One region of the Streptomyces gottesmaniae genome, then DNA from elsewhere that is predicted to be linked to it. Evidence: riboswitches for the same ligand, from Rfam matches in the RefSeq annotation. Region 1 holds a riboswitch; the other holds the start of a gene.
What was found. A riboswitch is a leader RNA that binds a small molecule or an ion and turns the genes downstream of it on or off. The one in region 1 is predicted to bind glycine.
Positions count from the first base shown of each region.

Region 2: another riboswitch for glycine. It lies ahead of gcvP (aminomethyl-transferring glycine dehydrogenase); the one in region 1 lies ahead of gcvT (glycine cleavage system aminomethyltransferase GcvT).

Region 1 covers NZ_JAVRFJ010000058.1:23,666-27,070, forward strand. Annotated here, with positions in the region: gene RM704_RS41400 (enhanced serine sensitivity protein SseB) at 1-639, opposite strand, end outside; gene RM704_RS41405 (AAA family ATPase) at 712-1,383, opposite strand; glycine riboswitch at 1,602-1,700, shown strand; gene gcvT (glycine cleavage system aminomethyltransferase GcvT) at 1,868-2,995, shown strand; gene gcvH (glycine cleavage system protein GcvH) at 3,114-3,405, shown strand, end outside.
Region 2 covers NZ_JAVRFJ010000074.1:12,199-15,603, forward strand. Annotated here, with positions in the region: gene gcvP (aminomethyl-transferring glycine dehydrogenase) at 1-1,694, opposite strand, end outside; glycine riboswitch at 1,867-1,963, opposite strand; gene RM704_RS43840 (PRC-barrel domain-containing protein) at 2,087-2,455, shown strand; gene RM704_RS43845 (DNA polymerase IV) at 2,742-3,405, opposite strand, start outside.

The DNA.
Region 1 (3,405 bases):
GGGGAGGGCGCGGTCGGCCTCCCAGGAGGCCAGTTCGACGCCGATGAACATGACGGGGTCGGCGGTCTCGATGATGGCGAGGCAACGACGGGCCGAGAGGACGACTCCGGTTCCGGCGAACTCGGCGGAGGCCGCGGCCAGGAAGTCCACCGGGTCGTCCTGCCAGTCCGGTTCGAAGAGGCGCACGCGGGCACCGCTCGCCGATCCGTCCAGCGGGGTCCGGCCGGCCCGGCACAGCTCGGCCACCGCGGGCGGCGGCAGCGGGATGCCCACGACGCCGTCGGGGTTCAGGGCGAGCCCGATCTGCGGGGGCAGGCCCCGCGCGAACTCGACGGCGGGGGCGATCGTGTACGACATGTGGTTGCCGACGACCTGACGGAACTGCTCCTCGGAGCTGAAGACCGGCACGTACGCCTGCCCGTCGAACTCCATCGTCGGCAGGTCGAGCTGACCGCTCTGCGGGCTGCCGCCCTCCGGCAGCGGCACCCAGACGAAGCTGCGGGCCAGCACCTCCACGATCCGCGCCCCGGCCTGGGGCACCCCGAGCGAGGCGGACAGCACCTCCTCCAGCTCGTTGCCGGGCCATCCGCCGTGCCCATGGGGATACGCCTGTGCCGGGAAGTCCGCCGGGAAGTCCATCTGCTGCCTACCGCTTTGCTCCGTGATGCTGTTGTCCCTGCACCTTAATTGCTCCCGGGGCGGGCGCGCCCTTCAGGAGCGCGGGAAGTCGATCCGCTTCAGGACGTCGGCGGCGGACCGGTCGATGAGCACGGCCGCCCCGCACCCCTGCGGCAGCCTCCCCTTCTCCACCGCACTCAGCAACCGGGTCATGGCCCCCCGGTGCCGCGCGAACGCGTAGCGGGAGACGCCCCGGCCGCGCTCCCGCTGCCCGTCGCGGGCCTCACCGGGAGTGACGTCGAGCAACAGCAGGTGAAGGGTGCCGCCCCGGCGGCGGGCTTCGCGGGCGAGCCAACTTCGTACCCACGCCTGCGTCCCGCAGTCGTGCACGACGACACCCTCCCCCGAGCGGAGGGCGCGTCGCAGCCCCGCGTAGTGCGCGAGGCGCACGAAGGGGCGGTACATCGCGTACGGCAGATGACGGGCGAAGCGGGCGTCGAAGCGGTCGCGCGTGTCCTGGGAGTCGATGCGGACGCCGGGCACGGCCCGCCGCATCAGTGTCGACTTGCCGCTGCCCGGCAGCCCGGTGACGACCACCAAGTCGTCCGGCCCGAAGGACAGCTCGTGGGGACTGCGCCCGGAACGCGCCCGGAGGTCGCGGACGACCGCCCTCGGGAACGGGCCGCACGTCGCACCGGCCGGTGCGACGGGCTGCTTGGGCATCGCGATGCCCGAGGTCGTCGCGTACGCCGTGGTCCTGTTCACCGTGATCGTCCTCCCCAGGGGCATGGAGGTCCCATCCCCACAGACCGTAAAGAAAAGGTAATGCCCGATCCCTCCTGATTCAGTCCTCGTACTGCCACAAGAGTGCTACGGACCGCTGTGTCTGCCTGTGCTCCGTCGTTCCCCACCTCTGAAAGGTCCCCCTGCCGCCCCGCGTCGATGCGTGCAATGATGAGCCCGCCAACTGCATACCGGCCGCTTGAATCCGCGCGGGAGAGCTCCCAGCAGTCGATCGCTGGGGCGCCGAAGGAGCAAGTCCCTCCCTTGAATCTCTCAGGCCCAGATACCGCGTGGGCGAGGCACATCTGAAAAGCGGGCCGTACCCCCCTTCCGCGGGGGCGGCTCCACCCACGGTGCAAGTCACGACCACCGGTACGTACGGTCGTGGTGAACCTCTCAGGTTCCGATGACAGATGGGGAGGACTTACCTCGCCTGTCGCCTGTCATGCCCTGGGAGCAGAATCCGATGAGCAGCAGCCCCACCACCGGACCGCGCCGGACCGCGCTCGATGCCCTGCACCGCTCGCTCGGTGCGACGATGACCGACTTCGCGGGCTGGGACATGCCCCTGCGCTACGGCTCCGAGCGGGACGAGCACCTCGCCGTCCGCACCAGGGCCGGCCTCTTCGACCTGTCCCACATGGGTGAGATCACCGTCACCGGCCCGCAGGCCGCCGCGCTGCTGGACCACGCGCTCGTCGGCAACATCGGCGGCGTGAAGACCGCCCGCGCCCGCTACACCATGATCTGCCGCGAGGACGGCGGCATTCTCGACGACCTGATCGTCTACCGGCTGGCGGACACGGAGTACCTGGTCGTCGCGAACGCCTCCAACGCCCAGGTGGTGCTGGACGCGCTCGTGGAGCGTTCCGCCGGGTTCGACGCCGAGGTGCGGGACGACCGGGACGCCTACGCGCTGCTGGCCGTGCAGGGCCCGCAGTCGCCCGGGATCCTGGCCTCGCTCACCGACGCCGATCTCGACGGTCTGAAGTACTACGCGGGGCTGCCGGGCACGGTCGCCGGGGTTCCCGCGCTGATCGCGCGCACCGGGTACACCGGTGAGGACGGCTTCGAGCTGTTCGTGAAGCCGGAGCACGCCGTCGAGCTGTGGCAGGCGCTGACCAAGGCGGGCGAGGGCGCCGGGCTGGTGCCCTGCGGGCTGTCCTGCCGGGACACGCTGCGCCTGGAGGCGGGCATGCCGCTGTACGGGCACGAGCTGTCGACCGCGCTGACGCCCTTCGACGCCGGCCTCGGCCGGGTCGTGAAGTTCGAGAAGGAGGGCGACTTCGTCGGGCGTGCGGCGCTCGCCGAGGCCGCCGAGCGCGCTGCCTCCGCCCCGCCGCGCGTCCTCGTCGGCCTGATCGCCGAGGGCCGCCGGGTCCCGCGCGCCGGGTACCCGGTGGTCGCCGACGGCAAGGTGATCGGCGAGGTCACCTCGGGCGCCCCCTCCCCCACCCTCGGGAAGCCCCTCGCGATGGCGTACGTCGACGCCGAGCACTCGGCGCCGGGCACCGCCGGTGTGGGCGTGGACATCCGGGGCAGTCACGAGCCGTACGAGGTCGTGGCGCTGCCGTTCTACAAGCGGCAGAAGTAGACACTGGGCGCGAGGTCGCCCGCCCCGACGTGACACTGGGCACATCCGCGCTGCTCAACAGCGGTTTCAGCAGTCCCCCATTCATCACCACTCCCTCGCGTACAGGAGAATTCAGGCCATGAGCAACCCCCAGCAGCTGCGCTACAGCAAGGAGCACGAGTGGCTGTCGGTCGCCGAGGACGGCGTCTCGACGGTCGGCATCACGGAGTTCGCGGCGAACGCGCTCGGCGATGTCGTCTACGCCCAGCTCCCCGAGGTGGGCTCCACCGTGACCGCGGGCGAGACCTGTGGCGAACTGGAGTCCACGAAGTCGGTCAGCGACCTGTACTCGCCGGTCTCCGGTGAGATCACCGAGATCAACGAGGACGTCGTCAACGACCCGTCGCTGGTGAACACCGCCCCGTTCGAGG
Region 2 (3,405 bases), on a different contig from region 1:
TTGTCGTACCCGGTGGCCTCCGCCAGCCGCTCCTCCAGCTCACGGATGAGCGTGAGATACCCCTGCGCCTGCCCGGCGGGCGCGAACGGGTGCAGTTGCCCGAACTCGGGCCAGGTCACCGGCTCCATCTCGGTGGTCGCGTTGAGCTTCATCGTGCAGGAGCCCAGCGGGATCATGCCCCGGTCCAGCGCGTAGTCCCGGTCGGCGAGCCGGCGCAGGTATCGCAGCATCGCGGTCTCGGAGCGGTACTCGTGGAACACCGGGTGGGTGAGGTAGTCGTCCGACCGCAGCAGCGCCTCGGGCAGCGCGTCCTGCGCCTCGGCGTCGAGGGCCTCGACATCTCCCTGCACGCCGAACGCCGTCCACACGGCACCCAGCTGCGCCCTGGTCGTGGTCTCGTCGCAGGAGATCGACACCAGGTCCGCGTCCACGAGGTGCAGGTTCACGCCATGTTCCCGCGCGGCTGCCACGACCTCACCGGCCCGTCCCGGCACCCGCACGGTGAGCGTGTCGAAGTACGCGCCGTGCACGACCTCGATCCCACCGGCCGCGAGCCCCGCGGCGAGCACCGCGGCGTACCTGTGCGTACGCCGCGCGATGGTCCGCAGCCCCTCCGGCCCGTGGTACACGGCGTACATCCCGGCCATCACGGCGAGCAGCACCTGAGCCGTACAGATGTTGCTGGTCGCCTTCTCCCGGCGGATGTGCTGCTCCCGCGTCTGCAGGGCCAGCCGGTACGCCTTGTGTCCGTCCGCGTCCACGGAGACGCCCACGAGCCGCCCGGGCAGGCTGCGTGCGAACTTCTCCCGCACCGCCATGTAGCCCGCGTGCGGTCCGCCGAAGCCCATCGGCACCCCGAAGCGCTGTGTCGTCCCCACCGCGATGTCGGCGCCCAGCTCACCGGGTGAGGCCAGCAGAGTGAGGGCGAGCAGGTCGGCGGCGACGGTGACGAGCGCCCCGAGCTCGTGCGCCTGCTCGATGACCGGCTTCAGATCGCGAACGGCACCGGAGGCGCCGGGGTACTGCAGCAGCACCCCGTTGATCTCCCGCTCGGCGATGTCGGCCGGGATCCCCTCGCTCAGGTCCGCGACGACGACCTCGACGCCGGTCGGTTCGGCGCGTGTCTCGATCACGGCGACGGTCTGCGGCAGCGCGTCCGCGTCGACGAGGAAGAGGCCCTTCTTGTTCTTCCCCATGCGCCGGGACAGCGCCATGGCCTCGGCGGCCGCGGTGCCCTCGTCGAGCAGCGAGGCCCCGGAGGTGGGCAGCCCGGTCAGTTCGGCGACGACCGTCTGGAAGTTGAGCAGCGCCTCCAGCCGCCCCTGGGAGATCTCGGGCTGATACGGCGTGTAGGCGGTGTACCAGGCCGGGTTCTCCATGACGTTCCGCAGAATGACCGGCGGGGTGAAGGTCCCGTAGTAGCCGAGTCCGATCATGGACCCGAGCACCTGGTTGCGGTCCGCCAGGGAACGCAGCTCCGCCAGTACTTCGGCCTCGGTGCGGGCGCCCGGCAGATCCAGCACCTCGGCGTTCTTGATCACATCGGGGACCGCGGCGGCCGTCAGCTCGTCGAGCGAGCCGTATCCGACGTGCGCGAGCATCTTGGCCCGGGCCTCGACGTCCGGGCCGATGTGGCGCCGCTCGAAGGGGATTCCCTGTTCGAGCTCGGAGAGCGGAATGCGATGGGCGGTCATTACGGAGGCCTCCTGGTCTGACACGACCTTCGAGGGGCACCACGGCACGGGTGCCCGTACGGCCTCCCCCTCTGTCATCTCGACCTGAGAGCTTCACCGGACCTGGTTCGGGCCGGTTTTCACCGTCGGTGAGAGCGGGAACCGTGGCACCCGCTCTGCTTTCCAGAGTGACCTCGTCCGTGCGGTACGTGAGCCTGAGAGATTCCGGGGAGGATTTGCTCCTTCGGCGCCTCCGGATGGTGTCCGGAGGACTCTCCCGCGCGGGGTCAACAGCCGCTGCCAGAGTATCAGCGCGGTCAACGCACGCGTCTTCGAGTGGCCGCCGCCCCCGATGTGCCTTTTCGTAGTGGTGAGACACCATCCGCAACCGCTTGCGACCACATGGAGGGCCCGTGCAGACCGACATCGATCCGCGCAACCTGATCGGCCGCAAGGCGTTCGACCGCAAGGGGAGCAAGATCGGCACCGTGGACGAGGTCTACCTCGACGACGCCACCGGCATCCCCGAGTGGGCCGCCATACGCATGGGCTTCTTCGGCCGCGACGCGTTCGTCCCCCTGGAGCCCAGCGAACTGGTCGAAGGCACCCTCCGCGTCCCCTTCGAACGCGCCCTCATCAAGGACGCCCCCGACTTCGGAGTGGGCCGCCACCTCTCCCCGGAACAGGAACTCCAGCTCTACCACCACTACGGCCTGGACACGGCCCCGCCCCCACCCATGGACCACGACTTCGGCAACATCGCGGGCAAGGACGACGCCTGACCCGTACCCGAACCCCTTCCGCGCACCGCGCTCCCTCCAGCCGCACAGCCCCCTCGGGCACCTTCGACACCCTCAGACGACATCTGACAGCTTCCCCAGCCTCTGCGCACCCCTGTTGAGCAGCACCTGATCTCGGCCCCCTTCCTCACCGTGAGCACCCTCTGACGGCAGCCGCCCTCCCACCCCGGCAACCTCCCAAGTCCAGCCCACCCGGCCCCTCCCGCCTTCGTCCCCGCCGCAACGGCGCTCGGCCCCAGCGACGCAGACCGACGAGTGCCGGCCGGCCTCAGCCCGGCACCCCACCCCGCACCAACGGCAACGGTTCCGCCGGCTCCAGCCCCGGATCGTCGGTCCGGAAGGTCCGCACCCGCCCGGGCTCCACGTCCTCCGGCGTCTCGAACCGCACGGTCACCCGCCCCAGCCCACTCCCCTGCACCCACCCGTGCCCGTACTCGACATGCCGCACATCGTGCCCGGCCCTCCACTGCCGTTCCCCACCCGCACGCTCCTCCACCGCGGGCACCTCCACAGCGCCCCCGGCCTCGTCCTCGACGAGATCCACCTCACCCGCCGCCTGCGCGAACAGGTCCTCCTGCGTGTAGTCGGCGAGGCCGCTGACACCCACGCCGAGCAACCGCACCCCACCCGTCGTGTCCACGGCCTCCAACAACCGCCCCGCGGCCTCTCGCACCACCGCGGGGTCGTCCGTGGGCCCCCGCAACGTCTCGGACCGGGTCAACGTCGAAAAGTCGTACCGCCGCACCTTCAGCACGATCGTCCGGCCCGACAGCCCGGCCCCCCGCAACCTCCGCACACACCGATCCGCGAGCCGCTGAACCTCCATCCGAACCCGCACCCGGTCATGGATGTCGACGTCGTACGTGTCCTCCACCGACACGGACTTCGTGTCCCGCTCGGCCACCACCGCGCGATCGTCCCGGGCGAGCGCC